Linked DNA regions of Parafrankia discariae. The protein of the gene in region 1 interacts with the protein of each later gene in a pairwise test. Links are inferred from orthologs where the notes say so. Each region holds a gene or a part of one and is shown on either strand. Other genes may lie near its edges. The genes, in order: bioB and B056_RS0129295.

Region 1 (14,431 bases):
TCGTCTCCGCCGTTCCCGGCTCGTCGCTGGAATGCAGGTTCGCCCTCGAGCCCGGCGTCATGAAGGTCCTGGTCACCGTCGAGAGCCTCGACGGTGAGCCGCCCTCCACCGAGACGTTCGCCTGGACGGTGCTGACCGCGCTGGCGGGCGACGTCTCCAGCTCGACCGGTCCGGGTTCCCGGGTCAGCATCGCCCTCCAGAAGCGCCGTGGTGTCCGGGCCGACCTGGGCGAGCCCCCGGCCGGGCACGTTCGCGGCTCCGGCGCGGCCTCCACAGCGGCCCTCGGCGACACGGTAGGCACGTCGTGACTTCAGCCGGCAGAACACCAACCACCCCACGTACGGTCCCCGCGAACCGCGCGGGCGGCCTCGGCCCCGCGGACGCGGGTGACCCGGTCGCGGCGCTCAGCCAGCGCGGAGCCGGCGACCTCACGGGAACAGATCTGGCCAGCACCGAGATCGCCGGAACGGACGTCGCCGGCGTCACCGGAGCGGCGCGGGCGGCCGACGGGCTGGCCGAGCACGCGTCCGACGCCGAGTACGGCGGCCCGGCGCCTGCCTCGACCGTGGGCGAGCAGGCCCAGCCGGACGAGACCGTCGACGCGGCGGGCCCGGGCTCCCGGTCCGGCTCGTCCGGGCATGGCGCCGGCTCGCCGGATCGGATCCGGGCCCGGGCGCTGTTCGTCCGCCTGGTGTCGCTGCCCGAGGGTGACCCGGAGCGGGCCGCCCTGCGCGACCAGCTGGTCCGCATGCACCTTCCGCTCGTCGAGTACCTCGCCCGGCGGTTCCGCAACCGCGGCGAGCCGCTCGACGATCTGGTGCAGGTCGCGACCATCGGGCTGATCAAGTCCGTCGACCGGTTCGACCCGGAGCGCGGGGTCGAGTTCTCGACCTATGCGACCCCGACGATCGTCGGGGAGATCAAGCGGCACTTCCGCGACAAGGGCTGGGCGATCCGGGTGCCCCGCCGGCTCCAGGAGCTCAAGCTCTCGCTGACGAAGGCCACCTCCGAGCTGTCCCAGTCGCTGGGCCGCTCGCCGACGGTCAGCGAGATCGCCCGACACCTGGAGATGACCGAGGAAGAGGTCCTGGAGGGCCTCGAGTCGGCGAACGCCTACTCGGCCGTCTCGCTGGACGCGCCCGACTCCGGGGACGACGAGGCTCCGGCCGTCGCCGACACCCTCGGAGTGCAGGACGAGTCGCTGGAGGGCGTGGAGTACCGCGAGTCCCTCAAGCCGCTGCTGGAGAAGCTTCCCCCGCGGGAGAAGCGCATCCTGCTGCTCCGCTTCTTCGGCAACATGACCCAGTCGCAGATCGCGAACGAGCTCGGCATCTCACAGATGCACGTGTCCCGGCTGCTGGCCCGCACGCTGGCCCAGCTCCGCCGCGGGCTACTGGAAGACGGCTGAGCTCGTAAGACGGCTGAACCGGGCCGGCACCCGCCGTCCGAACCGCCCGTCCTGTTCGCCGCCTGCTCTGTTCGGCTGCCTGTCCGGCCCGCGCTCGGCGCGGATACGCACGGCACCGCCCGCCGGCGAACCGACCCCTGGGCCCGGGTCGGTTCAGACCCCCACCCGGCCGACCCCGCGCACCGCCGTCACGCGTCGCCCTCCCGGGCCGGCCCGGCGTACCCGCCGCCGAAGCCCAGGGCCACGATGATCGCCAGCGGAACCACCACCAGCGGCACGCCGTAGCCGTACAGACCACCCTGCAACAGGCCCCAGGCGACGGGGAGACACAGCACCTGGGTCACCAGCGCCGGCGACCGGAAACCGGACCGGCCGCGCAGAACCCCCCAGGTCACCAGGCCCAGGCAGGCCGCACCCACCAGCGCGAGCAGACCGCCGGTCTCCGCCCGGCCGACGTCCTCGATGTCGGCGCCGAAGCCCCGGACCATCAGCAGCGCGCCCAGGCCGGTGAGCACCGCCGTCTCCACACCGAGCAGCACGCCCGCGGTCAGCAGCGGACGCGGCAGAACCCGGCCGCCCGGAGCCGGAGCAGGGCCGGAGGCCCCCGCGGGGCCGCGGTTGGTACCCATCCGCCGAGATTACGTCCCGTTCGCCATGGCGGCACTGCGCGGACCACGCCGGAACGCCTGCGGCGCGGCGCGGGATCCGCACGGACGGTGTGAGAGTTTTCCCAGCCGACGCCCGGAATGGTTGCGCAGGCTACCGTATTGGCATGCGCGGGCTGCTGGTCGTCAATCCGGTCGCGACCACTACTACCGAGCGGGTCCGCGACGTGCTCGCCACCGCTCTCGCCGCGGACGTGGCCCTGGAGACGGTGGTCACCAAGGGGCGCGGCCACGGGGTGGAGCTCGGTGCCCGGGCCCGCGAACTCGGCGTCGACGTGGTGATCGTCCTCGGTGGCGACGGCACCGTGAACGAGATCGTCAACGGCCTGGTCGGGAGCGGCCCCGCGGGCGAGGGCCCGGCGCTGGCCGTCGTCCCGGGCGGGAGCACCAACGTCTTCGCCCGGGCGCTCGGGTATTCGGCGTCCCCGGTGGAGGCCACCGGGGAGCTGCTCGCCGCGCTGCGCGAGGGCCGCTCCCGTCAGGTGAGCGTGGGCCGGGCCCGGTACGGCGACCAGACCCGCTACTTCACGTTCTGCCTCGGCATGGGTCTCGACGCCGACGTGGTCGCCGCGGTCGAGCGCCGCCGTGAGAAGGGCCGCCGCAGCACCGCCGGGCTGTTCCTGCGCTGCGCGACCACCGAACTCGTCCGCCGGGTCGGCCGCTCCGGCCCGGCGATCAGCATCACCGCGGCAGGCGGCGTCCTGGACGGGGGCGCCGCCGGGCGCTCGGCGGCCGACGGCGACCCGGCCGCTGCCGACGGCGCCGAGGCCGACAGCCCCGTGACCGATGGTGCCGCTGCCGACGCCTCGGCGCCCGACGGCGCCGAGGCCGCGCGGCGGGGCCGGGAGCCCGTCGAGGTGTCACTCGCCATCGTCTGCAACACGCGGCCCTGGACCTACCTCAACAACCGGCCGGTCGCCGCCTGCCCGGAGGCCTCCTTCGACATCGGCCTGGACCTGGTGGGGCTGCGCCACACCCGGCTGTCGAGCGTGTTGCGGACGGGACTCCAGATGCTGGGCGACGACTCGGCCCCCCGGGGCCGCAACGTCGTCACGTTGCATGACGCGGCGGCGGTGACCCTGCGGGCCGATCGGCCGGTCGCGGTGCAGATGGACGGCGAGGTCCTGGGAAGCTTCGAACTGGTGGAGCTCACCGACCACCCGCGGGCCCTGCGCGTCATCGCCTAGCACCCGGCACGTCGAGCACCGCCGGGAGCCCGGCGCGGTCGCCCCGGGGCCACTCAGGGGCGCCGCAGCGCCTGACCGACGCCCACGGGGTCGTCACAGATCACGCCGTCGACACCCGCGTCGCGAAGCTCGATCGCCGTCGCCGGGTCAGTGACCGTCCAGGTGACGAGGCGGACCCCGGCCCGCCGCGCGCGCGGCACCGCGTCGGCCACGCCCAGCACGGCCGACACGTGCGCGTGTAGCTCCGTGTGGCCCGCCGAGCGGGCGTAGGCGACCCCGCCGCTCACCGACATCCGCGGCATCGTGAGGAACGCGGTCGCGACGCCGAGCCCGGCGTCGCGGATCGCCTCGATCGCGAACCAGTCGAACGACGAGACCGTGATTCCCGGCACGGACCGGTTCGCCGGCGCCGGGCTCCCCGCGGAGCTTGACGTGCCCGGCGCACCGTCAGGTCCGGCCGGCCGGCCGGACCCGGCGAGCCCGCCAGGCCCGTCAAGCCGAGCCCGCAGCAGCTCGATGAGCGCGTGGGCCGTGCGCTCGCGTGGAGCGTCGAAATCCGGCTGGCCCGGCTGGTTCTTGATCTCCAGGATGAGGCGGCCACGGCCGTCCCAGACGTCGAGCATCTCGGTCAGCAGCGGGATGCCACGGCTGGCGAGCTCACTGGTCGAGCGGCGGATGACAGCCCGACCGCCCAGCCGGGGCAGCCGCGCGTCATGCACGCACACCAGGTCGCCGTCGGCGCTGCGGCGCACGTCGAGTTCAACCCCGTCCGCGCCCGCCCGTAGCGCGGCGTCCACGGCCTCGAGTGTGTTCTCCGGACCGGGTGTCCGGCTTCCACGATGGCCCAGAACCTCCATCGCCCCATCCTGCGCGGTCCGTTCCAGGCGGTCACGCCGCGTGGAGAGTGGATCGGTCGGGTGTTCCGCGACTCAACCTGCCGTCGGTTACCTGCGGTCAGTTACGTGCCGGTCGTATGCCAGGCAGTCCGGATGGCTGCCTGAGCGGTCCTCGGCCTACGCGGCCATCTGATTCGGGTGATCTTCAGTCTGGATGGTCATCAGTGCTGTGTCGGCATCGGTGCCTGTCGTGCTGGCACCAGTGTCGTGCTGGCATTGGTGCTACGCCGACCGGCCGCGCCACTCCACACGGCGACGGCCGAATCGACACCAAGAGGGCAGCCTAGCACGAGATGACTAGCCGGCATCACCCGACAGGCCAACATCGTTTGACCCTGCGGGGTGAGCCGACCCTTCGTTACGCCACAACGATTCGACATGATCCGAAGGGCCTCGAAGTACTACAAGCCACGGGATCCACTCGTGATGACCACTGGTCAACGTGGGGCAGGGTGATCCGTGGTCTGCTTGTGTCCCCGTCGGACAGGTAGCGGCCAGACCGGGCGTGATGGACCAAGCAGGTTCTTGCGCCCCTGCCCGTTCCGGTGGGAGGGTGGCGAATGTCCGAGGTGGATGCACGTGCAGCTGGGTCCGCACACATGCACTCGCACAAGCCCCGGTCGCCGCGGCCCGATCAGACTCTGGAATTTTCTTCTGGGACGCGGCGCAACCATGGCGGCTCACCGAGCGTCTGATGTGCAGTGTGACCCGAGACGAGAGAGGGAGTAGTACGCATGGACTGGCGCCACAGAGCGCTCTGCCGTGAAGAGGACCCCGAGCTCTTCTTCCCGATCGGTACGACCGGTCCGGCAGAACGCCAGGTCGAAGAGGCGAAGGCCGTCTGCAGGCGGTGCGCAGTCACCAGTGACTGCCTCAACTGGGCGCTGGACACCGGGCAGGACTCCGGGGTCTGGGGCGGGTTGAGTGAGGATGAACGTCGGACGCTCAAGCGCCAGGTGCGACTGAGAGTCCGGACCGCCTGAGCCCGGGGCGCCCCGTACTGGGCGCGATCGTGCCGGTCGACATCAGGACCGATCAGGCCTACCTCAGGTAGGCCGCACACAACCGAACAATGATCGTGAACCGCCTGTCCGCGCACGGACGGACCGGACCTCCATTGCGGAGCCACGCAGTGGTCCGTTCTCATCCGCTCGCGGGTTGATCGACCCTTGCCCGAGGCGGCTTTCACGATACGCATCACCATCGGCCGCTCTGTCCGCTGGTTCGGCGCACACCCCTGCGCGGACCCGGACGGAGCGGCCGAAAAATCTTTTGGGACGCCATCCCCTTCGGGGTACTCAGCCTCCTCGCCGGTACCACCGGCGGCGCCCGACGGGCCACGACCGCCCGGCGGCGACGACACGACCGCCCTGCGCGGGTCGTGGACGGAGGACACATAGGCCTGCATACCCGCGCCGGCGAGGCCCAAACACCCAACTTCAGGAAAGTGGGATCGACAGGAGCGCCTCGGTCCCTCGTGCCGGACCGGCCTGCAACCGGATGGTCCCCCGCATCTCGCCGAGCACCAGCTGGCGGACGATCTGCAGCCCGAGCCGGGGTGAGTGCTCGAGCTGGAAGTCGTCCGGCAGGCCGGCACCGTCGTCGGCGACCACCACGTCGAGGCGGTCCTCGGCGCGCTGCACGCGGAGCTCGATCGCTCCCGACGATCCGTCGAACGCATGTTCGACAGCATTCTGCAGAAGCTCTGAGATGACAAGGGCCAGCGGCGTGGCGAGTTCCCCCGAAAGCTGGCCGAACGACCCGACCCGCCTGGTCGTCGCGCGCGTCCCGGTGGACGCCAGGTCGACGGTCACCGAGGTGATCTGGTCGGCGATCTCGTCGAACGGGACGGACTCCCCCAGGGTCTGGGAGAGCGTCTCGTGCACGACGGCGATCGAGGTGACCCGACGCACCGACTCACGCAGCGCGTCCCGGGCCTCGTCCGCCTTGGTCCGGCGCATCTGCAGCCGCAGCAGCGCCGCCACGGTCTGCAGGTTGTTCTTGACCCGGTGGTGGATCTCCCGGATCGTCGCGTCCTTGCTCAGCAGCTGGGCCTCCCGGCGCCGCAGCTCCGAGACGTCCCGGACGAGGACCAGCACCTCACGGATCGCTCCGGGGTACAGCGGGATGGCCCGCAGCAGCACGACCGTGCTGCCCACCTCGATCTCGACCTCGACCGGCCGACGCCGGCTGATCGCGTGCCAGACCGCCGGGGTCGTGGCCGGCAGGTTGAGCGCGCGGTGCACGGTACGCAGATCCTCACCGGTGACGTTGCCGGTGTGGCCGAGCCGGCGGTACGCCGACAGCGCGTTCGGGCTGGCGAAGATCACCTTGCCGGCGCCGTCGAGGCGCATCATGCCGTCACCGACCCGCGGCGCCTCGGGCAGCTCGGCGGAGCTGCCCCGGAACGGGAACGCGCCCTCGGCGATCATCAGCGCCAGGTTGTTCGCGCCCTGCAGGTAGGCGGATTCCAGCGCGCTCGGCGTCCGGGTCGTCGCGAGGTTGGTGTCCCGGGCCAGGACGGCGATCACCCGGTCACCGTGGCGCACCGGGATCGCCTCCGTGCGCACCGGGACCCCGCCGTCCCACTCGGGCTCGCCCTCCCGCGCGATCCGGTGCTCGCGCCAGGCGTTCTGCACGACCCACCGGTTGATCACGACGCTGCCGACCTCGTCGTTGTGGTACGCGGTGGGTCCGGTCGTCGGACGCACCTGCGCGACGACCTGGAACTCCATCCCACCGGCGTGCCCCGCCCGCACCGAGCCGGACCGCACCGGAACAAGCAGCAGCAGGTCCGCGAAGGACAGATCCGCGAGCAGGGCCCAGTCCGCGACGAGCGCATGGAGATGATCGATGTCGTCGCCGCTGAGATCCGTGCTCGCTCGCAGGGCGTCGGCGAGGGTTCCCACGGGACGCAGACTGCCAGACGCCCTGCCGGGCGTGCCGGGCGGCCGGGCCGGAATGCGCCGTACGCTCGCCGACGTGACGCCCGACAGCACCATCACCACCCCATCCCCGACCTCGGCCGACGCGACGGACGGCGTCCCGGCCAGCCCCGCCGGTACCCTGCCCGGCCCCGCGGACAGCCCCGCGGACCCGCTCGGCTGGCTGGGCGAGGCGGCCCGGCTGCGGGCCGAGGCCGGGCTGCACCGCGTGCTGCGCCCCCGGGCGCCCCGCGCCGAGCGCGGGCCCGCGGGCGCGCCGGCGCTGCCCGCGGCACACGGCTCGCTACAGCCGTGGACTGACGGTGACCTCCTGCTCGACCTCGCCGGTAACGACTACCTCGGGCTGGCCCGTCATCCGGAGGTGGTCGAGGGCGGCGTCGCCGCGCTGCGCGCGTTCGGCGCCGGGTCCACCGGCAGCCGGCTGGTCAGCGGCACCACCACGCTGCACGGGGAGCTCGAGACCGTGCTCGCCGAGCACCTCGGTTTCGGCTGCGCGCTCGTCTTCTCCTCGGGCTACGCCGCCAACCTCGCCATGCTGACCGTCCTCACCGGGCCGGGTGACCTGATCCTCTCCGACGAGCGCAACCACGCCTCGCTGGTCGACGCCTGCCGGCTGTCCCGCGCGGACGTCCTGGTCACCCCGCATGCGGACGTCGACGCGGTCGACGAGGCGCTGGCCACCCGCACCTGGCGGCGCGCGTTCGTCCTCACCGACTCGATCTTCTCCGCGGACGGCGACCTGGCCCCGCTGGCCGCCCTGCACGCGGTGGCCCGGCGGCACGGCGCCGTCCTGCTAGTCGACGAGGCGCACGGGCTCGGCGTCGTGGGGCCGGGCGGGCGCGGAGCGCTCGCCGCCGCCGGGCTGGCCGGCGAGCCGGACGTGATCGCCACCGTGACCCTCTCCAAGTCGCTGGGCAGCCAGGGCGGCGCCGTCCTCGGGCCGGCCGCGTTGCGCGACCATCTGATCGACACCGCCCGGACGTTCATCTTCGACACCGGGCTGGCCCCGGCGTGCGCGGGCTCCGCGCTGGCGGCGCTGCGGCTGCTCACCCGCCACCCGGACCTCCCGGAGCGGGTCCAGCGGCGCGCGCGGGAGATCGCCACCGCGACCGGGGCCCCCGAGCCGGCCGGCGCGGTGGTGTCGGTGGTGCTCGGCGATCCCGAGCGGGCCGTCGCGGTCGCCGCGGCCTGCCGCGACGCCGGGGTCGCCGTCGGCTGCTTCCGGCCCCCGACGGTCCCCGCCGGGACGAGCCGGCTGCGGGTCGCGGCCCGCGCCGACCTGACCGAGGCCGACGTGAGCCGCGCGGTCGGCGTGATCACCGGTGCCATCGACCGGTTCCCCGCCCCGTGAGCGTGCTCGTCGTCACCGGCACCGGGACAGAGGTCGGCAAGACCGTGGTGACCGCCGCCCTCGCCGCCCTCGCCGCGGACCGGGGGACGGCGGTCGCCGTGGTCAAGCCGGCGCAGACCGGCGTCCGGGCCGGTGAGCTGGGCGACGTCGACCTCGTCCGCGACCTCTCCGGAGTCGACGACGTGCACGAGCTCAGCCGGTACGCCGACCCGCTGGCGCCGGTGAGCGCCGCCCGGCGGGCCGGCCTGCCCACGCCCGACCTCGGGACGGTCGCGGCGGCGGTGCGGCGGTTGCAGGCCGACCGCGGGCTGGTCCTCGTCGAGGGTGCCGGTGGCCTGCTCGTCCGGTACGACCATGACGGCTCGACCCTCGCCGACCTGGCCCGGACGCTGGCCGCGCCGGTCCTGGTGGTCACGACCGCCGGGCTCGGCACGCTGAACGCCACCGCGCTCACCCTGGAGGTCATGGCCAACCGCGGGCTCGACCTGGCGGGCATCGTCGTCGGCTCCTGGCCGGCCGAGCCCGACCTGGCCGCGCGCAGCAACATCGTCGACCTGGAGCTGCTCGCCGCGCGGCCGCTGGCCGGCGCGGTGCCGGCCGGCGCCGGGCTGCTCGGCACCGGGCAGTTCCTGCGGATCGCGCGATCCTCGCTCGAACCGGCCCTCGGCGGCGCATTCAACGCCGCACAGTTCCGGCGCCAGCACGCCCTGTGACGACCTCGGCCGGACTCACGTCACAACACGGGCACGAGTCACGGGGATGACTGAACAATGGTCTCGGCGCGGATCGACCGGCCCCGGCCGGCCACAGCCCCCGCCACCCGACCGCTGATACGAGAAGACGGACGTCCAGCCCGACCGGTGGCCGCGAGCCACGCCGCCGGCACGACCTCCTGATGGAGATCACCTGTGACCGCACCTGTGACCACGCCCGCGACCGCGGAAGCGTCTCCGGCCGCCGAGGCCACCGACGTCGCCGAGGCGCCCCGACCCGTCGTCGTCGACGGCGACGACATTCTCGCCCGTGCCCGCCGGCAGGTGCTCGACGAGGGGCGCGGGCTCGACGAACAGGACGTGCTCGCGATCCTCCAGCTGCCGGACGAGGCGCTGGGCGACCTGCTCGCCCTCGCTCACGAGGTACGGCTGCGCTGGTGCGGGCCGGAGGTCGAGGTCGAGGGCATCATCAGCCTCAAGACCGGCGGCTGCCCCGAGGACTGCCACTTCTGCTCCCAGTCCGGGCGCTTCGACTCACCCGTGCGCTCCGCCTGGCTGGACGTCCCGTCCCTGGTCGAGGCCGCGAAGGCGACGGCGGCGACCGGCGCCACCGAGTTCTGCATCGTCGCCGCGGTCCGCGGCCCCGACCAGCGGCTGATGGAACAGATCCGCGAGGGTGTGGCGGCGATCCGGGCGGCCGTCGACATCAACGTCGCCTGCTCGCTCGGCATGCTCACCCAGGAGCAGGTGGACGAGCTCGCCGGCCTGGGCGTACACCGTTACAACCACAACCTGGAGACGGCGCGTTCGCACTTCCCGAAGGTGGTCACCACCCACAGCTGGGAGGAGCGCTGGGAGACCTGCGAGCTCGTCCGCGCCGCCGGGATGGAGCTGTGCTGCGGCGCGATCATCGGGGTGGGTGAATCCCTCGAGCAGCGCGCCGAGCTGGCCGCCCAGCTCGCCGCCCTGGAGCCGGACGAGGTGCCGCTGAACTTCCTCAACCCGCGGCCCGGCACCCCCTTCGGCGACCTGCCCGCGGTGGACTCACGCGAGGCCCTGCGCACCATCGCCGCGTTCCGGCTGGCGCTGCCCCGCACGATCCTGCGCTACGCCGGCGGACGCGAGATCACGCTGGGCGACCTGGACGTCCAGGGAATGCTCGGCGGCATCAACGCGGTGATCGTCGGGAACTACCTGACCACGCTCGGCAAGAACCCGCAGAGCGACCTGGCCATGCTCACCGAGCTGCGGATGCCGATCAAATCCCTGCAGGCCACGCTCTAAGCCACAGATCCCGCTACCCGCGCCGAGATTCCAGGCCGGGTAGCGGGCCCGGCCGGGCCGGAACCCGGGCCGGCCGGTATGAGGGGCCGGCGACCGCGGGTCAGGCCGACACCGACGTCCCGTGCTCGGCGCAGCGCGCGCTCCAGCCCAGCGGGGTCACCTGGACGACGAGGCGACGCCGGCACGACGAGCAGTAGCGCGGCGGTTCCAGCGCGCGCGCCTGAGCGCAGGCCTCATGACTGCCGATGCTCGCGAGCTGACCACACCGGTCGCAGAACGAGGCGTCCATGACGGATCAGCCTAGGGCAAGCGGCCGGCGGCCGGCGGCGTGAAGTCCGCGCCGTCACGTCACCCGTGCCGGCCGGCCCGCTCTCGCCGGCGTCGGCGTCACCGCTCCCGCCGGCCGCACCAGCCGGGCGGACCAGCCGGGCGGACCGGTCCCGTCAGGAGTCGACGACGGCGATCAGGTCCCCGTCCTGCACGACGTCGCCCTCGTTGACGGCGATGCTGGCGACGGTGCCGCCCTCCTCGCTGATCACCGGGATCTCCATCTTCATGGAGTCGAGGATGACCAGGGCGTCACCCGCCGCGACCGAGTCGCCGACACCCACGACGACCTTCCAGACGTTGGCGACCATCTCGGCACGGACTTCCTCGGACATCGGAATCCCCTTCTCCACGTCGACCGCTGCACCCGGTCGACCGCGCTGCGGCGCCGGCTGATGTGAGCGTAGTAGCCGCCGGGTCGGCGCAGGATCGCAATCGACCCGACGCGCCATCCCGGACGGCCCGCGGCGGGGCCGGGCCCGGCCGGGCGGGCGACCCACACTCCCGGGCCACACCGGTGCGCGGCGCCGGATCGGGCGCCCAGCCGGGCCCGGGCCACGACCTCGTCGTCGGGGCCGTCGGCGGCGCCGCTGCGTCCCGAGCCCGTCGCGGACGGGTCACACCGGCGGGCGGTGCTGCGCGATCGAGTGGCGACCCTCCACACTTACGGATGTGCTCGTACTCCTCCTCCTGACCCTGTTGTGCGGGTTGGCCGTGGGACTCGCGAGGGGCGGGACCCTCGACGCCCTCAGTCGCGTCCACGTCGCCAGGCCCTGGCTGTTCGTCGGCGTGGTGGTCGTGCTGGCCGTCGGCAGGCTCGTCGGAGCACTGCACAGCCCGGCCTGGATCCTCGCGACGGCCGGCCTGGTGGTCTTCGCCGTGGCCAACCGGCGGCTCCCCGGCCTTCCGCTGCTGTGCGCGGGTGTGCTGCTCAACGCGCTCGTGATCAGTGCCAACGGCGGGGACATGCCGGTCTCGGCGTGGGCCGCCGACCGGGCCGGCGTATCGGTCCAGAGCATCCGCGACTCGCACTTCCACACGGTGGCGGGTGAGGGCACGTCACTGCGGCTGATCAGTGACATCCTGCCGCTGCCGACGCCGGGCGCACCGGCCGCGGTGAGCCTCGGGGACGTCCTCATGGCCGCCGGCCTGGGCATGTTCGGCGCGGTGGCGCCGGTGCGGGCCCGGCGGACGTTGCAGGCCCGGCTCGCCGCCGGCCTCGCCCGGCCCCGGCGGCCCGGCGGCGATCCGGGCGCCGACGGACCCGGCGTGGACGACGGCGACAGCGACGACCACGACGACGACGGGCACCGCGACGTCGACGGCGAGCCCGGCGACGACACCGGGCACCTCGAGGACGCGAGACGCCTCGAGGACGCGGAACCCGGCGACGGCGAGCCCGGCCCGCGGGAGCAGGACCCATCCGCCGCGGCCCCGCACGCGGACGAGCGCACCGCGCGGGACGGCGCCCCCCGGCTCGTCCCGGCCATGACCGGCCCGGCGGACGACACCGACGACGTGCCCGACCCCGCGGCCACCGCGGCCGCGACGACCACCGTGTTCCCGGCGGAGCGCCCCGGCGCGGGGGACGTCCCGGCGGGCCGCGACCCCACCGATCATCGCCCGGGCGGTGCCGGCGCCCCACTGCGTGACGGGCCGCGCCCCGTCGACAGCGGCCACACCGCCGAGTAGGCCCACCGGCCGGCGCGGGCCGGGCGCCAGAAGCCGGGCGTCAGGGGCCGGGTCTCACGGACCGGGTCCGCCGCCGCGGCCCGGCACCCGGCGGCTGGCAGTATGTGCCCAGAGCGACAGAGAGGAGTTCATGATGGCGAAGAAGAAGCGCAAGCGGCGCGCGCGGGCGAAGAGCAAGGCCAACCACGGCAAGCGCCCGAACACCTGACAGGTGGACCGGGTGGGACGCCCAGCGCTCCCGCCCGGTCTCGTCAGCCGGCGAGCTCGGCCGCGGTCCCGGCAGCCGGCCAGGCCGTCAGCCGGGGGCCGGTCAGCCGGTCGCGTCGCCCGGGCCGGCGGCGGCCCGGGCACCGAGCCGGGCCCGGATCCAGTCGACGGTCCGCGTGAGCCCGCCGTCCAGGTCGACCCGCGGCCGCCAGCCGATCTCCCGCTCCGCGAGGCCGACGTCCAGGCTGATGCGCTGCAGCTCACCGGGCCGCGGCGGGGCGAACTGGGGCTCGTCCGGCACCCCGACCACTCGCGCGATGCGGCTGTGCAGGTCGCGGACGGTGGTCTCGGCTCCGGTCCCGATGTTGATCCGCAGGCCGTTGGCCGCCGGCGCCGGCGCGCAGCGGGCGAAGGCGTCGGCGACATCCCCGACGAAGACGTAGTCCCGGCTGGTCGTGCCGTCACCGAAGATCTTGGTTGGGCGTCCCTCGAGCAGGGCGGTGCCGAAGATGGCGACCACCCCGGCCTCGCCGTGCGGGTCCTGCCGGGGGCCGTAGACGTTCCCGAGCGCCAGCGCCGTCGTCGCGACCCCGTAGGTCACCCGGTACACGTTGAGGTAGAGCTCACCGGCGGCCTTCCCGGCCGCGTACGGCGACTCGGGCGCGGGCGACACGGACTCGTCGACGGGCAGCGCGACCGGCGTGCCGTAGATCGACCCGCCGGACGAGGTGTGGATGACCTTCGACACCCCGGCCACCCGGGCCGCCTCCAGCACGTTGATCGTGCCGAGGACGTTCAGCCGGGCGTCGAGCAGCGGGTCGGCGACGCTGATCCGGACGTCGATCTGCGCCGCGAGATGGGCCACCGCGTCGGGGCGGACCCGGGCGACGAAGTCACCGAGATGCGGCGACGTGATATCGCCCTTCTCGAACGAGAACCGGGCATCGGACGCCGCCTGCGCGAGATTCTCCATACGCCCGGACGACAGGTCGTCGATGCCCACGACCGAATGACCGTCAGCGAGCATCCGATCGACGACGGTGGAACCGATGAAACCGGCCGCGCCGGTGACGAGGATACGCACAGCACGCAGCCTAACCGCCCCGCCGTAACCGCCCCGCGTGAGCGGGGAGGGCGCCCCGCCCGGTCGCGACGGGCCCCGCCTGGTCGGGGTGGGCGGGCCCCGTCTAGTCGGGGCGGAACTCCGACGCGTCGGCCCCCGCGCGGGCCGCGCGCAGCCGGGCCAGCACGCTGAGCCGCAGTGAGTCCGGGGCGCGCTCCCCGCCGCACTTGCGCGCGACGAGCGTTTTCACCTCGTGCTCGACCCCGAACTCCCGCAGGCACGGCGAGCACTCGTCGAGATGTGCCCGGATCAGGTGCTGCTGCGGGTCGTTGCACTCGCCGTCGAGATAAAGAAAGACCGCGTCGAGCACCTTGCGGCAATCGATGTTGTGAGGTCCTCCGCAGCTCACGACCCACCGCCCTCGTTCTCGGCAGACCCGGCCGGAACCAGCCCGCGCTCCAGCGCGTACTGCTCCAGCGACTTCCGCAGACCACGCCGCCCACGGTGCAGCCGTGACATCACGGTGCCGATGGGGGTGCCCATGATCTCAGCGATTTCCTTGTACGAGAACCCCTCGACGTCGGCCAGATAGACCGCCATCCGGAAGTCCTCGGGCAGCGCCTGGAGCGCCTCGGTGATGTCGCTGTCGGGCAGGTGCTCCAGCGCCTCGGCCTCGGCGCTCTTCAGGCCGGT
Region 2 (14,299 bases), on another replicon or contig:
TGGAACTGCACCCCGGCATCCATCCGCATCTACGGGCCCGGCCCCGTTCCACCGGCGCGGCACCCGAGGGCTCCTAGCCGGATCATCGGCTGCCGGTATACCGATGGGCGGCACAGTCGGCGGTATGGTCGTGGGGTGTCCGCCTCCGTCCCGTTGCGGGAACCGACGTTTCTCATCCTCGCCGCGCTGGGGCCCGGGCCGCTGCACGGCTACGGGGTGATCAAGGCCGTCGAGGAGATGTCCCAGGGGCGCGTCCGGCTGCGCGCGGGCACCCTGTACGGCGCGCTCGAACGCCTGGAGGCCGACGGGCTCGTCGCCTTCGACGGCGAGGAGTCCGACGGCGGCCCGCCGCGGCGCAACTACCGGCTGACCGACACCGGCGCCGACCTGCTCGCCCGGGAGGCCGCGCGGCTGCGCGCCAACGCCGACCTGGCGGTGGCCCGACTCGGGCTGCGCGGCGCGTGACGGTGTCCACCCCCGGCCCGCTGGGCCGCTGGAGCGACGGCCGGCTCGCCGCGTCGACACGCTGGCTCGCCGGCCGCCTCGAAGGGGTCGACCCGGCCTTCGCCCAGGATGTGGCGCTCACCGTCGCCGACGTCGGTGCCATCCGCGGCCGGCGCGCCCATCTCGGTGAGCTCGGGTCGCTCGCCGCACTGGCGCTGCGCCTGCGCGCCCGGGCCCGCACCGGGCCGGGGCTGCCCGGTGTCTGGCGCGGCGGCCTGTACCTCGGCGCGGTGATGTTGCTGGCCGTGATGACCGTGGACGTCTGGTCCGCGCTGCTCGGCGCCGTGACGTCAGGGGCCGTTCCCGCCGTTCCGATCGGTCACGGCCCCGGGTGGCGGACCGCGGCGGCGGGGGTCGTGGCGGTGGCCGGGGCGGTCGGCGTCGGGCTGGGGTACGACGGGCGGCGGAGCGGCGCGCTGACGGCGACCGCCCTGGCGGCACTGGTCACCGCCCTGGTCACGGTCGTGGCCGCGTTGTCCGCTCCGAGCGGCGCCGGGCCCGGGGACCTCGGCTGGCTCGCCGGCCTCGGCGTGGTCCTCCTGGGCCTGCTGCTGGGCCGTCCAGCGCCTCGAACGCCGCCGTCCCGGGTACCGCGGCCCGCCGCGCGGCGACCCCGGCGCCGCGCACGCCGCGGCGGGGTCGCCGCGGCCTGCGTCTCCGGCCCACTGCTCGCGCTCGCCGTGACCTGCGCCGCGGGAGGGGCGGCACCGGTCGTGCTCCGCCTCGGCCTGACCGTCCTGCTGCCCGCGTTGTGCGTCCTGCTCGGCGGGCAGGATCCACGGCTGGCGGCCGCCGCGGCGGTCGTGTGGTTCGGCCGGCTCGCGCTGGGGGCGCTCGGGGAGCTCGGCGACGCCCTGCGTGCCGTGGCGCTCGACCGGGACGGGCTGCTCCTGCTGCGCTGGCTGCTGATGGCGGCGGGGGTGGCGATCGCGGTGGCGGTCACCGGCAGCGGCAGCCGCCGCCTCACCGAACTGCACTGAGCACTGCGCCGAGCCGCGCCAGCCGTACCCGCCGCGCCGAGCCGATCTGACCGCGGCACGCCGCACCCACCGCACCGAGTCGCGCCGCGCCCTCCGCGACACGTCCCGAGGACGCGGCTGACCACCCCGTTGCCCACTAGTAAGTTCACCGTTATATTGGCGATCAGAGTACCGGCTACCGGCATAGTCAGATGGTGGCCGAGGCGGCACTCCCCGCCGCGCTCCCCGCCGTTCGGAGGACGACCATGAGCACCGATCGAGACACCCGGCCCGGCCCCGCCGTCGAGCCACGGACCCGGCTGGCGGCCGCCGCGGCCGCCATCGCGAGCGGCGCCGCCGTGCTGCTCGACACGCCGGTGGACATCGCCGGCAGCAAGAACGCCGTGCTGAACACCGCCGGGGTCGCCGCGCCGGTCCTCGCGGTGCTCGCCGTCGCCGGCATCACCGCCTGCCTGCGCCGGCCCGGTCCCCTCGCCGGGCCGGGCAACCGGCTGCTCGACCTGGGCGCGGTGGCGAACATCGTCGGGCTGGCACTGCTGACGGGCATCGAGTTCTCCCGGGTGTACGTGCTGTTCGCGTTGGACGAGCCCGTCCGCGACGCGCTCACGGACTCCGCCCCGACGATGCCGGCCGTGTACACCGCCGGGGTCCTCTACGTCGCCGGCGGCATGCTGTTCGCCGCGGCGCTCGTCCGGGAACGGTTCGTCCCCGTCGCGGCCTGGCTGCTCCTGCTGACGGCCCTGCCCGGCACGCTGGTGGACGTCCTCCCGCTCGCGCTGGTAGCCGTCTTCCAGGCCGTGACCGGAGCCGCGTTCGTCCTGATCGGTGTCCGCCTGCTGCCGGCCGGTCGCTCCCGCGCCGCGGTACCGGTGCTGACCGCGTCAGCCTCCTGACGCTCCGCCCCGGCCGGGACGCGCTCCCGGAGCGAACGTAGGGAGTGCGGGAAACAACCGGCCGATGCCACGCGGAGGTACGGGCGTCGGCCAGACAACACTCCGCGCGACACCGGCCTTCGACGGGTTTCCGGCCCGCCACCGCGCCGCGGGAGCGGCGTGTCGGAGGGTCAGGATGCCGGTGGACCGCCCGCGGCGGTCGTGGTGCAGAGGTGCTCCCCGGCAGCCGGGCCGACGGCGGCGGCACTGGCGGTGAGGCTGGCGAGCAGGGCCAGCCGTTCCCCGCTCGCCGACCCCGGCTCGGGCGACAGGACCAGCAGCCGCAGGCCCGAGTCGTCCTGCACCTGCAGCACCTCCTCGGCGAGGACGAGGTCCCCCACCAGCGGATGCCGGTACTCGCGGACCGCGTGCCCGCAGTCACGCACCTGGTGGCGGGCCCAGTAGGCGGCGAACTCCGGGCTGTTCACACACAGCTCGCCGATGAGGGTGGTGAGCTGCTGGTCGTCGGGATACCGGCCGGAGGCCAGCCGCAGGTAGCGGACGACCTCGTCGACCTTGCGCCGCCAGTTCACATAAAGATCACGGACGTGGGGATCCAGGAGGATCAGGCGGGCCATGTTCGGCTGGGTCGCGCAGCGGTTCGGCGCCGCGAAGTCGAGGTGCGGCGCGAGCAGGGCGTGCGCGAGCCGGTTCCAGGCCAGGACGTCGGTGCGCCGCCCGACGACGAGCGCCGGGGCGTCGCGCACCGCGTCCAGCAGCAGCCGCACGCCCTGCCGGACCTTCTCCGGTCGGGCGCTACGCCGGGCCGCGCGCGCCGGCCGGGCCAGCGTGCGCAGATGGGCGTGCTCGTCGTCGCCCAGCAGCAGCACCCGGGCCAGCGCATCCAGGACGGCGTCGGAGGCGTTGCGGCTCTGCCCCTGTTCCAGCCGCGTGTAGTAGGTGACACTCACCCCGGCGAGCTGGGCCAGCTCCTCACGCCGCAGGCCCGGCACGCGGCGCCGGTCACCCGGGCGGGTCAGGCCGACGTCCGCGGGAGTGATCTGGCTGCGCCGCGAACGAAGGAACTCCCCCAGCTCGGTCATGCTCGGCATTGTCATGCCGCGCGGCGCCCGCGTCGACGGGGCGAGGGTGACCCTGCCAGTGCCATCCACGCCGGGGGCAGGACCCGTGGGGGTGGCAACGGCGGGGGCGTGGCTGGGGCGGTCGACGTCCACGATCGTGCGGGGCATGACAGATTCGACGCCCGCGGCGATCGCGGGGCGGGCCACCGTCGGCACGCCGGACGCGACCGACCCGGCCGGGCTGGCCGTGCCCGCCCCACGGCAACCCGCGGCCGGACGGCCCGCGCCGGAGGCCGCCCGGGCCGCGGTGGCCGACCGGATGACCCCACGGCAGCGGCTCGCGCTCGTGCTGCTGCTGGGAACGCAGTTCATGCTCGCGATCGACTTCTCGATCCTCAACGTGGCCCTGCCCTCGATCGGGGCGGGGGTCGGGCTCGGCGAGGGCGACCTGCAGTGGATCGCGACCACGTTCGCGCTGCCCTCCGCCGGGTTCACCCTGCTGTTCGCCCGGGTCGCCGACCTGGCCGGGCGGCGCCGCATGTTCCTCACCGGCCTGGTGCTGCTGATCGTGGCGTCCCTGATCGGCGGGCTCGCCCAGAGCCCGTCCGTGCTGCTGCTCGCCCGCGTCGGCCAGGGCCTCGCCGCCGCGATCGCCATCCCGGCGGCACTGTCGCTGCTGGTCACTACGTTCCCGGAGGGGCCGGTCCGGCAGCGGGCGCTCAGCCTCAACGGGGCGCTGCTGCCCGCCGGTTTCACCGTCGGCGCGCTGGTCGGCGGGCTGCTGACCGGCTATCTGAGCTGGCGCTGGGCCTTCCTGGTCAACGTCCCGGTGGCGCTGGCGATCCTGCTCGCAGCGCCACGGGTCGTCCCCGGGGGCCGCGCGGACGTCCGGGCCCGCCTCGACGTCCCCGGGGCGCTGACCGTCACCGCCGGGCTGGTCGCCTTCGTCTACGGCATCTCCAGCGGCGGTGAGGACGGCTGGGGCCGGCCGTCGGTGTGGATCGCGGTGGCGGTCGGGCTCGTCCTGCTCGGCGCCTTCTGGCGGATCGAGGCGACCAGCCCGCATCCGCTGGCCTCGCTGGAGGTGCTGCGGCTGCGCCACGTCGGCTGGGGCAACCTCGGCGGGCTGGTCGTCTTCGCGATGGGCAGCTCGATCGTGTTCCTGATGACGCTGTACCTGCAGCGGGTCCTCGGCTACTCGGCGGTGACCACCGGGCTGATCTTCGGTCTGCCCGGGACGGCCGCGTTCGTCGCCGGCCTGGTCGCACCGCGCGTGCTGTCCGTCGTGGAACCGCGCCGCACCCTGGTGCTGGGGCTGGTCGTCCAGGGGCTGTCCGCGCTGGCGCTGGCCTTCGTCGGGCTGGACCGCGGCTCGCTGTCGCTGGTGCTCGCGGCCTCGGTCGTCGGGTTCTTCGGCCACGCCAGCGGCCTCGTCGCCTACCTGGTGACAGCCACCTCCGGGCTGCCCGACGCGCAGCAGGGCCTGGCCACCGGCCTGACGACGATGACCCAGCAGGTGGCGCTCACCCTGGGAATACCGATCATGAGCGCGGTGGCGACCGCCCGGACCTCCGCGCTCACCGCCGGCGGCGGCCACTCGGCGCGGGAGGCGACACTGGGCGGCATCCAGACCGCCCTGGTCGTGAACGGCCTGGTCACCATCACCCTGGCCGCGCTGATCGCGGCCTTCCTGCTCCGCCGCCACCCGACTCCCCGAACAGCCCCAGCCTGACCCGGCCAACGGCGTCCCGCCACGCTTCTCCCCGGCACGTCGGGCTTCGGCCCGGTCTGCTGGTGAGAGTGGATCCGGGGGTCCCGATAACAGGCAGACACGGTGGGACGCACCATAGGAGCATGGCCAAGCGCGCTCTTCCACCCCGTGTCCCTGCGTTGATCGGTGACGGCACCGAGTTCGACTCGAAGGAGTACCTGCGGATGTCGGTCGACGTCCTGGCGGACATCGACGTCGACGCGCTCGACGAGGCGGGCCGGGTCGCCTACGCGCAGGCGCTCGCGCTGGTCGCGATCGCCTCCCACTCGAAGCACCTCCAGCACCTGCCGCTGATCGAGGGCAACCTGGAAGTGCCCTGAGCCGGGCCGGCGTCGTCCCGCGACGAGAATCGCCGTCCGCACCGGTCTGAGTTCCCAGGAGTTCTCGGACTCGGTGTGGAGGGTGGAGGGTCACGATGGGCACGCGGTTGACGGGCGAGGGCAGGCGGTCGCTGCACCGGACGGCGGCACGCCACGTCGGGGACGACCGCATCCCCGGGCTGGTCCTGCTCGTCGCGGCCGGGGACGAGGTCCACGTCGAGGCGCTCGGCACCCTGGCCGTCGGCGGTGGCGTCCCGGTCACCCGGGACTCCGTGTTCCGGATCTCCTCGACCTCCAAGCCGATCACCGCCGCGGTCACGATGACCCTGGTCGACGACGGCCTGCTGGACCTCGACGAGCCCGTCGACCGGCTGCTGCCCGAGCTGGCGGACCGCAGGGTCCTGCGCCACCCGGACGGCCCGCTCGACGACACCGTCCCCGCCGCGCGCCCGATCACCGCCCGTGACCTGCTGACGTTCACGTTCGGTTTCGGGATCGCCGGTGAGATGTTCACCGCGCGGCGGCCGTGGCCGGTCGTCGAGGCCGCCGACCGGCTGCGGCTGGCGACGATCGGGCCGCCGGACCCGCGCACCCCGCCGGGCCCCGACGAGTGGATCGCGCGGCTCGGGTCGCTGCCGCTGATCGCCCAGCCCGGGCAGCGCTGGCTGTACAACACCGGCGCGGCGGTGCTGGGCGTGCTGGTGGAACGCGCCGCGGGGGCACCGTTCGCCGAGCTGGTCGGCACCCGGCTGTGCGAACCGCTGGGGATGGGCGACACCGCGTTCTGGGCGCGTGACCCCGACCAGCTCGACCGGCTCGCGACCGCCTACCAGCCGGCCCCGCACGGCCTGGTCGTCCGGGACGAGCCCGCCGACAGTGCCTGGGGCCGGCCGCCGGCGTTCTGTGACGGCGCCGCGGGCCTGCTCTCGACCGCCGACGACCTGCTGGCGTTCGCCCGGATGTTCCTGCGCGGCGGCGCGCCGGTGCTGTCGGCCGCGTCGGTGCGGGCGATGACCACCGGTCAGCTCACCGCCGCCCAGCGGGCCCGCGGTGGACTGGCCCCCGACGACTTCACCGACCAGTCGTGGTCGTTCGGGCAGGCCGTGCGCGACGACGGCGCGTTCGGCTGGGACGGGGGCCTCGGCACGTCCTGGCTGGTCGATCCGGCCCGCGAGCTGGTCGTGATCGTGCTGACGCAGCGGATGTTCGACGGCTCCGGTCCGCCCGCCGTCCACGCCGAGGCCCGCCGCGCCGCCTACGCCGCACTCGCCTGACCCGTACTCGCCGACCCCGCACTCGCCTGACCCGCGGCGCCCGGGTGCAGGAACCCCGGCCGGCGGGAACACCACGGGGCACGAGGCGGCGGCCCGCCGGCCGCCGCCGCGGCGATCACGGGGGTTCGCGGGCCATGTGTCGACTTCTCGGACTCAGCAGTGCCCCGGAGCGGACGAGGGCCACGTTCTGGCTGCTCGACGCCCCCGACAGCCTCGACGAGCAGAGCCACCGCAACCCCGACGGCACCGGCCTCGGCGTGTTCGACTCCGACGGGCGTCCCGAGGTGTTCCGGCAGCCGATCGCGGCCTGGGCGGACCGGCAGTTCGCCGCGCAGGCGCGCGCCCGGACGTCCACCACGTTCGTGGCGCATGTCCGGCACGCCTCCACCGGGCGGCTGGCGCCGGAGAACACCCACCCGTTCCACCAGGACGGCCGGATCTTCGCCCACAACGGGGTCGTCGAGGGCCTCGACCACCTGGAGAAGCACCTCGGCGGCGCCCGGGACCGGGTCGTCGGCGACACCGACTCCGAGCGGTTCTTCGCCCTGATCACCCGGGAGATCACGAACGCGGACGGCGACGTCGGGCGGGGCATCGAGACGGCCGCCCGCTGGGTCGCGGCGAACCTGCCCGTGTACAGCATCAACCTGGTGCTCGCCACGCCGCGGGAGCTGTGGGCCCTGCGCTACCCGGAGACGAACACGCTGTACCTGCTGCGCCGGGCCGCGGGCGGGCCGCACGGCCGGCGTCCGCTGGAGCACGTCGACGCCACCGGAACGACCCGGCTGCGCTCGGCCGACCTGGCCGCCGTGCCCTCGGTGGTGGTGGCCAGCGAGCCGATGGACGACCATCCCGACTGGCGGGCGCTGCGCTCCGGCGAGCTGGTGCGGGTCGCCCCCGGCCGGGTCACCACGACCCGGATCGCCCTGCCCGACCCGCCGGCCCACCCGCTCACCCTCGCCGACCTGGAGCCGGCCGCGGCCGCCTCGCAGCTCGCCTGCCAGCCGTCCCCGGCCTGAGCGGGACATCTGCCGCGTGGGACGTCCACCAGCCGGCGCGGGCACCGGGCGGGACGTCCGCCACGTCCCGTGACCGGCGCCGCGCGGCTCCGGCTGGGTAGCCTGGCCGCGGATCCCGTGTGACCGCCCACCGCCGCGACCGGCGCCCGGGCGGCGGACCCGACCGCGAAGGTGAGGGACGTCCATGGCCCCGTCCGACCCCCCGCACGACTCCGCCCCGCCGGACGGGGCCTCGTTCGCCGCGGCCGCCTTCGACCGGGCCGCCTTCGAGGCCGCCGCCGAGCTGGGGCGCGCGGAGAGCGGACTGGTGGTGATCTCCACCAGCCGCGCCGACGGGACCATCCAGGCCTCCGTGGTGAACGCCGCGTTCATGCCCCATCCGCTGCCGGCCGATCCGCGGGAACCCGCGCCGGTCGTGGCCTTCGTGACCTACGGCCGGGCGAAGCTGGCCAACCTGCGCCGACGGCCGCAGATCAGCGTGACGTCGCGGTCCGGGTGGCGGTGGGCCACCGTGGAGGGCCAGGCACAGATCATCGGGCCCGACGACCCGCACGAGCACGTCGACGCGGAACGCCTCCGGCTGCTGCTACGGGAGATCTTCACCGCCGCCGGCGGCACGCACGACGACTGGGACACCTACGACCGGGTGATGGCCGAGCAGCGCCGCGCCGCCGTCCTCATCCATCCGGCCAGGGCCTACGGCCCCTGACCACCCGGCGAAGCTGACCACCCGGCGGCGGCGGCGCGGAAACCGCCGGCAGGCACTGGCATCAGGGGCCGCCGTCAGGACCCGGCGGGTGGCAGGGCGCTCAGCAGCGGGGCGAGGACGTCCCCGGCCCGCCGGATCGCGGTGTCGTCGACGTCGAGATGGGTGACGATCCGGACCGTCGTCGGGCCGGCCAGGCCGACGAGCACCCCGCCGTCCGCCGCCCGCCCGCAGAACACCACCGCGTCGGGGACGTCGACGAGCACCATGTTCGTCTCGGTGCGCTCCGGGTGGACCCGCCCCGGCGCCGCGTCGGCGAGCGTCACGGCCAGCCCGGCGGCCCGGCGATGATCGTCGGCGAGACGGTCGACGTGGTGGCGCAGCGCGTGCAGGCCGGCGGCGGCGAGCACCCCCGCCTGGCGCATCCCGCCACCGAGCCGCTTACGCCACTCACGGGCCCGTTCGACGTGCTCGGCGCCACCGACGACGAGGGAACCGACCGGGGCACCGAGGCCCTTGGACAGGCAGACCGACAGCGTCCCGAAGACCGCGCCGAGGCGGCGCGGGGGGACGTCGAGCGCCACCGCCGCGTTCCACAGGCGGGCACCGTCGCAGTGCAGCACCACCCCGGCGTCCGCGGTGATCGCCCGCAGCCGGTCGAGGCGCTCCAGCGGCCACACCCGGCCACCGGCCCGGGCCCGGGTGTTCTCCACCGCCAGCACACTCGTGCGGACCATGTTGTAGTTGTGCGCGGCCGGGAACGCGCGCAGCTGGGCCGCGATGTCGGCCGGGTCGAGGGCGTCGGCGAGACCGGTCAGCGTGCGGGTCTGCACCCCGCCCAGGGCGGCGAGCCCACCGAGCTCGTAGGTGACGATGTGCGCGTCGGTGTCGGCGACGACCTCGGTGCCCACCGGGGCACCGGCCCGCAACGCACAGAAGTTGCCCATCGTGCCGCTGGGCACGAACAGCGCGGCCTCATGCCCGAGCAGCGCGGCGGTGTGCTCCTCGAGCTCACGCACGGTCGGGTCCTCGCGGTAGACATCGTCGCCGACCTCCGCCTCGGCCATCGCCCGGCGCATGCCGGGCGTCGGTCGGGTGACGGTGTCGCTGCGCAGGTCGACCGGCAGATCGGCGGGCCGTGCTCGCGGGGGCTGGACGCTCACCCTCCCGACGTTAGCCCGCGCCCGACCCCCGTCCGGCCGCGGGCCGGACGAGACCGGCCCGGCCCGGCCCGGGTCAGGTCACGGTGATCTGCGTGGACATGCCCTGCGCCTCGTGGTTGCCGACCGGGCAGTAGAGCTTGTAGGTGCCCAGGCCGAGGGTGACGGTGAGCCCCTCGGACTGGCCCGGCCCCAGGTCGGCCGTCTCCGAGTCGCCCAGGCCCGGCCCCTCGATCTCCAGGGCGTGCGTCACCTGGCCGTCGTTCGTGGTGACGAACGTGTAGGTGCCCGCGGTGAACGTGTCCTGGGAGAGCTTCAGCGCGAACTCGGTCGCGGTGACCATGACCGTCGTGCCGGTCGCCGCCGGCGCCGACGAGACCCCCGCGGTCGCGGTCGCGCCGGCGCTCGGCGCGCCGGTCCACGGCGCGGTCGTGGCCGCGGCGGGCCGCGAGGCCGCCGGCGCGGCGGCGGTGTCGTCACCACCCCCGCAGGCGGCGGTGAGAGCGAGCACCAGGACGCCGCTCGCCAACGCGGCCACGGTACGTGCCTGCGCACGGTGCATCACGTGTTCTCCTGTTCCCTGCAAGGACCAGCACCTCGAAAGGGCCGGGAAACCGGTGCGGACGGGAGATGTCACGCGGCGCGGGCCGGCCGGGTTCACCGTGACCGCTGTCACCCGTCCGACAGCCCGCCCGGTGAACCGGACGGCCCGCCGGCCCGTGAAGGGGGGATGTGGGACTGCGCCGCGCCGGCCGGCCCAGGGTGGACGACCCCGGGGCCGTGTTCGTGCGCGCCGTGCACGCCGAGCACGGGGCGGCGCTGCTCGCGTTCACCACCCGGCTGACCGGTGACCGCGGCCGGGCCGAGGACGTCGTGCAGGAGACGCTGCTGCGGGTCTGGCGGCAGGCACCGAAACTCGACGCCGACGACCGGCCGCTGCGCCCGTGGCTGTTCACCGTCGCGGCCCGGATCGTCGTGGACGAGCAGCGCGCCCGCCGAGCCCGCCCGCCCGAGCTGCCCGGCGACGTCCTGGCCTCACTGCCCGCCGGTGACGACCTGGAGCGGGCGATGGAAAGCTGGCAGGTGGCGGAGGCGTTCCGCACGCTCAGCCTGGAACACCGCGCCGCGCTGGTCGAGACGTACTTCCTCGGCCGCTCGGTGGCCGAGGCCGCCGCGGCGCTGGGCATTCCGCCGGGCACGGTGAAGTCCCGGGTCTACTACGGCCTGCGCGCGCTGCGGCTGGCGCTGGAGGAGCGGGGGTGGGCGCCATGACCGACACCTGCCCGGCGCTGCGCGTCGCGCTCGGCTGCTACGTGCTCGGCGCGCTTCCCCCCGGGGAACGCGCCGCGGTGGAGACACATCTGGACAGCTGCCCCGACTGCCGCGCCGAACTGACCCGGCTCGCCGGGCTGCCAGGCCTGCTCTCCCGCCTACGCCTCGCCGACGTCACCGACCCCCCGGCCACGGCCCCCCGGGAGACCGACTCCCCGCGGACCCATCCCCGGCGGACCGATCCCCCGGGAGCGGATTCCCCCGCCGGCACCGACAGCGCCGCCCTCGACCGGGCGCTCGCCGGGCTAACCCGGTCCCGGCGGACGGCACGCCGACGGCGCACCCTGGCCGCCGTGGCACTCGCCGCCGTCGTCGCCGGCGGATCGATCGCGGGCACCGTGGCACTGACCTCCTCGGCGGACGGGCCGGCGGGCCGGATGGTCTCGGCGACCGACGCGACCAGCCAGGTGTGGGCGCAGGTCTGGGTGGCCGACGCCCCCTCCGGCGCGGGCTTCACCATCCGGCTGTGGGGGGTGCGGCCGGGAACGACCTGCGCCCTGGTCGCCGTGTCCGAGGACGGCAGCAGCGACACCGCGGCGACCTGGACCGCCGACTACCACGGCGCCGTCGACGTGCGCGGAACCTCCGCCATCCCGGCCCGGCGGCTCGTGCGGGTCGTGGTGGTCAGCGCCACCGGCGAGAACCTGCTCACCGTCCCGGTCCACACCGCCTGACGAGAACCGATTAGCGCGCCTGATTGCGTGATTGCCGTCCGGAGCCATGACTGGGAATTCCCGGAAACGACCAGACAATGGAGAGGAGAAACCCCGGGAGATCTCCGAAGGAGTCCACCCATGGCCGTGACCACGGCACCGAACGACCGCCACACCAGCAGTAATCCGGCCGGCGACTCCCGGACCGGCGGGTCCGCGGCCGGCGACGCCCTCGCCGGCGAGTCGCACAGCTTCGACGCCTTCCTGCACTACGAGCGCCTCCAGTGGAAGGTCTCCGACGTCGGGCTGGAGAACATCCGGCACGACCTCGTCCGGCCCGAGGACATCGCCGTCGCCAAGGGTGTCGTGCTCGGCGAGGCGACGTCCCTGCCCGGCCTGCACGGCTTTCTCAGCGAGTTCGCCGACGACTACGACTGCTCGGCCTTCGTGGCCATCTGGGCCTACCAGGAGCTGCAGCACCACTTCGGTTTCCGGGCGTGGCTGCGTGCTGTCGGCGTCCACATCGACCAGGCCAAGATCGAGGCGCTGCGGGAGCCCTACGAACCGGGGGTGACCCCGAGCGCCACCCTCGCCACGAACGTGATCAGCGAGATCACCGTCAACACGGTCTACCGGGCGATGGCGGCCTGGGTCCAGGAGCCCGTCCTGGCCGACCTCTACCTGCGGGCCAGCCGGGACGAGGCCGGGCACGCCCGCGAGTTCCTCCACTACCTCAGGCGGCGGCTGGCGACGCACCCCGAGGAGCTGCCGTCCGTCCTCGAACGCATCCACTTCTATGTGACGTCGTCGCGGCTGAGCCACCCGGTCGGCGTCTACAAGCACCAGCGCGTCGAGGAGCTGCGGGGCCACGAGACGGTCGACGACGTGATCGACCTCTACCTGCGCATCTCGCCGCCGGACGCCCAGGACAAGCTGCTGGCGAAGCTGCGCCGGGCGATCGGCTCGGCGATCGGCGTGCCGCTGCACAGCACCGGCGACATCCGCCGGTCGCTCGCCGCCTCGCTGGACTGAGCCCGCCACGGCGCGGGGCCGAACCCACCATGGCGGCGGCGGATTTCCCGACGCCGGGGATTATCCTTCGAGCCTCACAGAATTTCCCGTCCCCGAAAAGGTGCCGCCGCCGCCACGGACTATCCTGTTAACCTCGCCGCTACCGCGCGACCCGCACACGAAATCGACGGAACATAGGTTGCCTAGCGATTCCGGTCGCCTGGAACCGTGCGTCTTCCTGTATGAGCCGGCCCACGGGACCGGAACACACAGCCAGCGCCCGGGTTCTCCTCAGCCGTCGAAAGTGCCGGTGACCATCATCATGAAGAGCGGCACGTCGTCACCCGAACCCGACCCCGTCCGGTTCTGCGACACCACCCTGCGTGACGGCGAACAGACCCCGGGGGTCGCCTTCACCGCCCGGGAGAAGATCGCCATCGCCGTCGCGCTCGACGCCGCCGGCGTGCACCAGATCGAAGCCGGCGTCCCCGCGATGGGACCCGTCGAGGTGGACGTCCTGCGCCGCGTCGTCGCCGCGGTCGAACGGGCCGGCGTGGTCGCCTGGTGCCGCGCGGACCACCGCGACATCGACGCCGCCGTCGCCAGCGGCGTCACCGCCGCCCACCTGACCATCCCCGCCTCCGACCTGCACCTGCACACCAAACTCGGCAAGGACCGGGCCTGGGCACGGACCCGCATCCGCGACTGCGTCCTCGACGCCACCGACCGCGGCCTGCGGGTCAGCGTCGGCTTCGAGGACGCCTCCCGCGCGGACGACGACTTCGTCATCGACCTGGCCGGGGAACTCCGAGGACTCGGTGTCTCCCGGTTCCGCTGGGCCGACACGGTCGGGGTGGCGAACCCGATCACCCTGTACACCCGGCTACGGGCGCTGCTCGACGCTGTCCCCGCCCCCTGGGAGATCCACGCCCACGACGACTTCGGCCTGGCCACCGCGAACACGATCGCCGCCGTGCAGGCCGGATTCACCTGGGTCAGCACCACCGTGGCCGGCCTGGGCGAACGGGCCGGCAACGCCCCGACCGAGGAGGTCGCGATGGCACTGCGGCACCTGCTCGGCCTGCCCGTCGACCTGGACACCGCCGCGTTCCGCCCGCTGGCCCGCCTCGTCGCCGGCGCGTCACGCCGGCCGGTCCCCGCCGGCAAGGCCGTGGTCGGCGACGCCGTGTTCGACCACGAGTCCGGCATCCACGTGCACGGCGTGCTGCGCGCCCCGGCGACCTACGAGCCGTTCGACCCGGCGGAGGTCGGCGCGCGCCGGCGCCTGGTACTGGGCAAGCACAGCGGCCGCGCCGCCGTCCGGCACGCGATGGACCGTGACGGCATCGAAGCGCCCGACGAGGACCTGGAACCGATCGTCGGTCTGGTCCGCGCGCACGCCACTGTGTACAAGCAGCCGCTGAACTCCGAGCAGCTGCGGGCGATGGCCCGGCGGGTCAGGGCCCGGGGCGGAAGGTCGCGCTGATCGTGCGGATCAGCTCAAGCCGCTCCTGCCACTGAGCCTCCGGCACCCGCCAGCGCAACGCGTAGCCGTGCCCGTTGCGGACCACCCCGAAGTCCAGCACGTGCACCGTCTGCCCACCCGAGGTGAAGG

The links.
Region 2: the proteins of bioB (region 1) and B056_RS0129295 interact in binary tests that used the Escherichia coli proteins (3 or more experiments, as listed by UniProt). The link is inferred for Parafrankia discariae from one-to-one orthologs.

The regions. Positions count from the first base shown.
Region 1 is NZ_KB891208.1:330,349-344,779, reverse strand. What follows is about bases 8,491-11,404. They hold bioB (biotin synthase BioB), read left to right. Parts: upstream 8,491-9,360; coding sequence 9,361-10,449; downstream 10,450-11,404. Other genes in these bases: B056_RS0112880 (biotin/lipoyl-binding carrier protein), read right to left, coding at 10,893-11,111; bsaP (biotin synthase auxiliary protein BsaP), read right to left, coding at 10,550-10,738; bioD (dethiobiotin synthase), read left to right, coding at 8,491-9,165. In the rest of the region: B056_RS0112935 (ATP-binding protein), read left to right, coding at 1-308; B056_RS0112930 (RNA polymerase sigma factor SigF), read left to right, coding at 305-1,408; B056_RS0112925 (hypothetical protein), read right to left, coding at 1,597-2,037; B056_RS0112920 (diacylglycerol/lipid kinase family protein), read left to right, coding at 2,181-3,260; B056_RS0112915 (glycerophosphodiester phosphodiesterase), read right to left, coding at 3,314-4,117; B056_RS0112910 (WhiB family transcriptional regulator), read left to right, coding at 4,891-5,139; B056_RS0112905 (sensor histidine kinase), read right to left, coding at 5,596-7,065; B056_RS0112900 (8-amino-7-oxononanoate synthase), read left to right, coding at 7,118-8,452; more of bioD, read left to right, coding at 8,449-8,490; B056_RS40600 (DUF5317 family protein), read left to right, coding at 11,449-12,468; B056_RS46020 (50S ribosomal protein bL37), read left to right, coding at 12,602-12,676; B056_RS0112870 (NAD-dependent epimerase/dehydratase family protein), read right to left, coding at 12,779-13,759; rsrA (mycothiol system anti-sigma-R factor), read right to left, coding at 13,863-14,147; B056_RS0112860 (sigma-70 family RNA polymerase sigma factor), read right to left, coding at 14,144-14,431. UniProt on the Escherichia coli protein: Catalyzes the conversion of dethiobiotin (DTB) to biotin by the insertion of a sulfur atom into dethiobiotin via a radical-based mechanism.
Region 2 is NZ_KB891256.1:9,219-23,517, reverse strand. Bases 6,098-8,879 are described here. They hold B056_RS0129295 (class II glutamine amidotransferase), read left to right. Parts: upstream 6,098-6,937; coding sequence 6,938-7,822; downstream 7,823-8,879. Other genes in these bases: B056_RS0129285 (threonine aldolase family protein), read right to left, coding at 8,606-8,879; B056_RS0129290 (TIGR03618 family F420-dependent PPOX class oxidoreductase), read left to right, coding at 8,007-8,531; B056_RS38430 (serine hydrolase domain-containing protein), read left to right, coding at 6,098-6,803. In the rest of the region: B056_RS0129335 (MarR family winged helix-turn-helix transcriptional regulator), read left to right, coding at 1-77; B056_RS0129330 (PadR family transcriptional regulator), read left to right, coding at 136-465; B056_RS0129325 (hypothetical protein), read left to right, coding at 462-1,484; B056_RS0129320 (hypothetical protein), read left to right, coding at 1,730-2,377; B056_RS38435 (helix-turn-helix domain-containing protein), read right to left, coding at 2,548-3,459; B056_RS0129310 (MFS transporter), read left to right, coding at 3,605-5,170; B056_RS0129305 (hypothetical protein), read left to right, coding at 5,293-5,529; more of B056_RS38430, read left to right, coding at 5,625-6,097; more of B056_RS0129285, read right to left, coding at 8,880-9,691; B056_RS0129280 (hypothetical protein), read right to left, coding at 9,765-10,250; B056_RS0129275 (sigma-70 family RNA polymerase sigma factor), read left to right, coding at 10,451-10,960; B056_RS39795 (anti-sigma factor), read left to right, coding at 10,957-11,694; B056_RS0129265 (ferritin-like domain-containing protein), read left to right, coding at 11,815-12,705; nifV (homocitrate synthase), read left to right, coding at 13,007-14,170; B056_RS0129255 (serine/threonine-protein kinase), read right to left, coding at 14,142-14,299.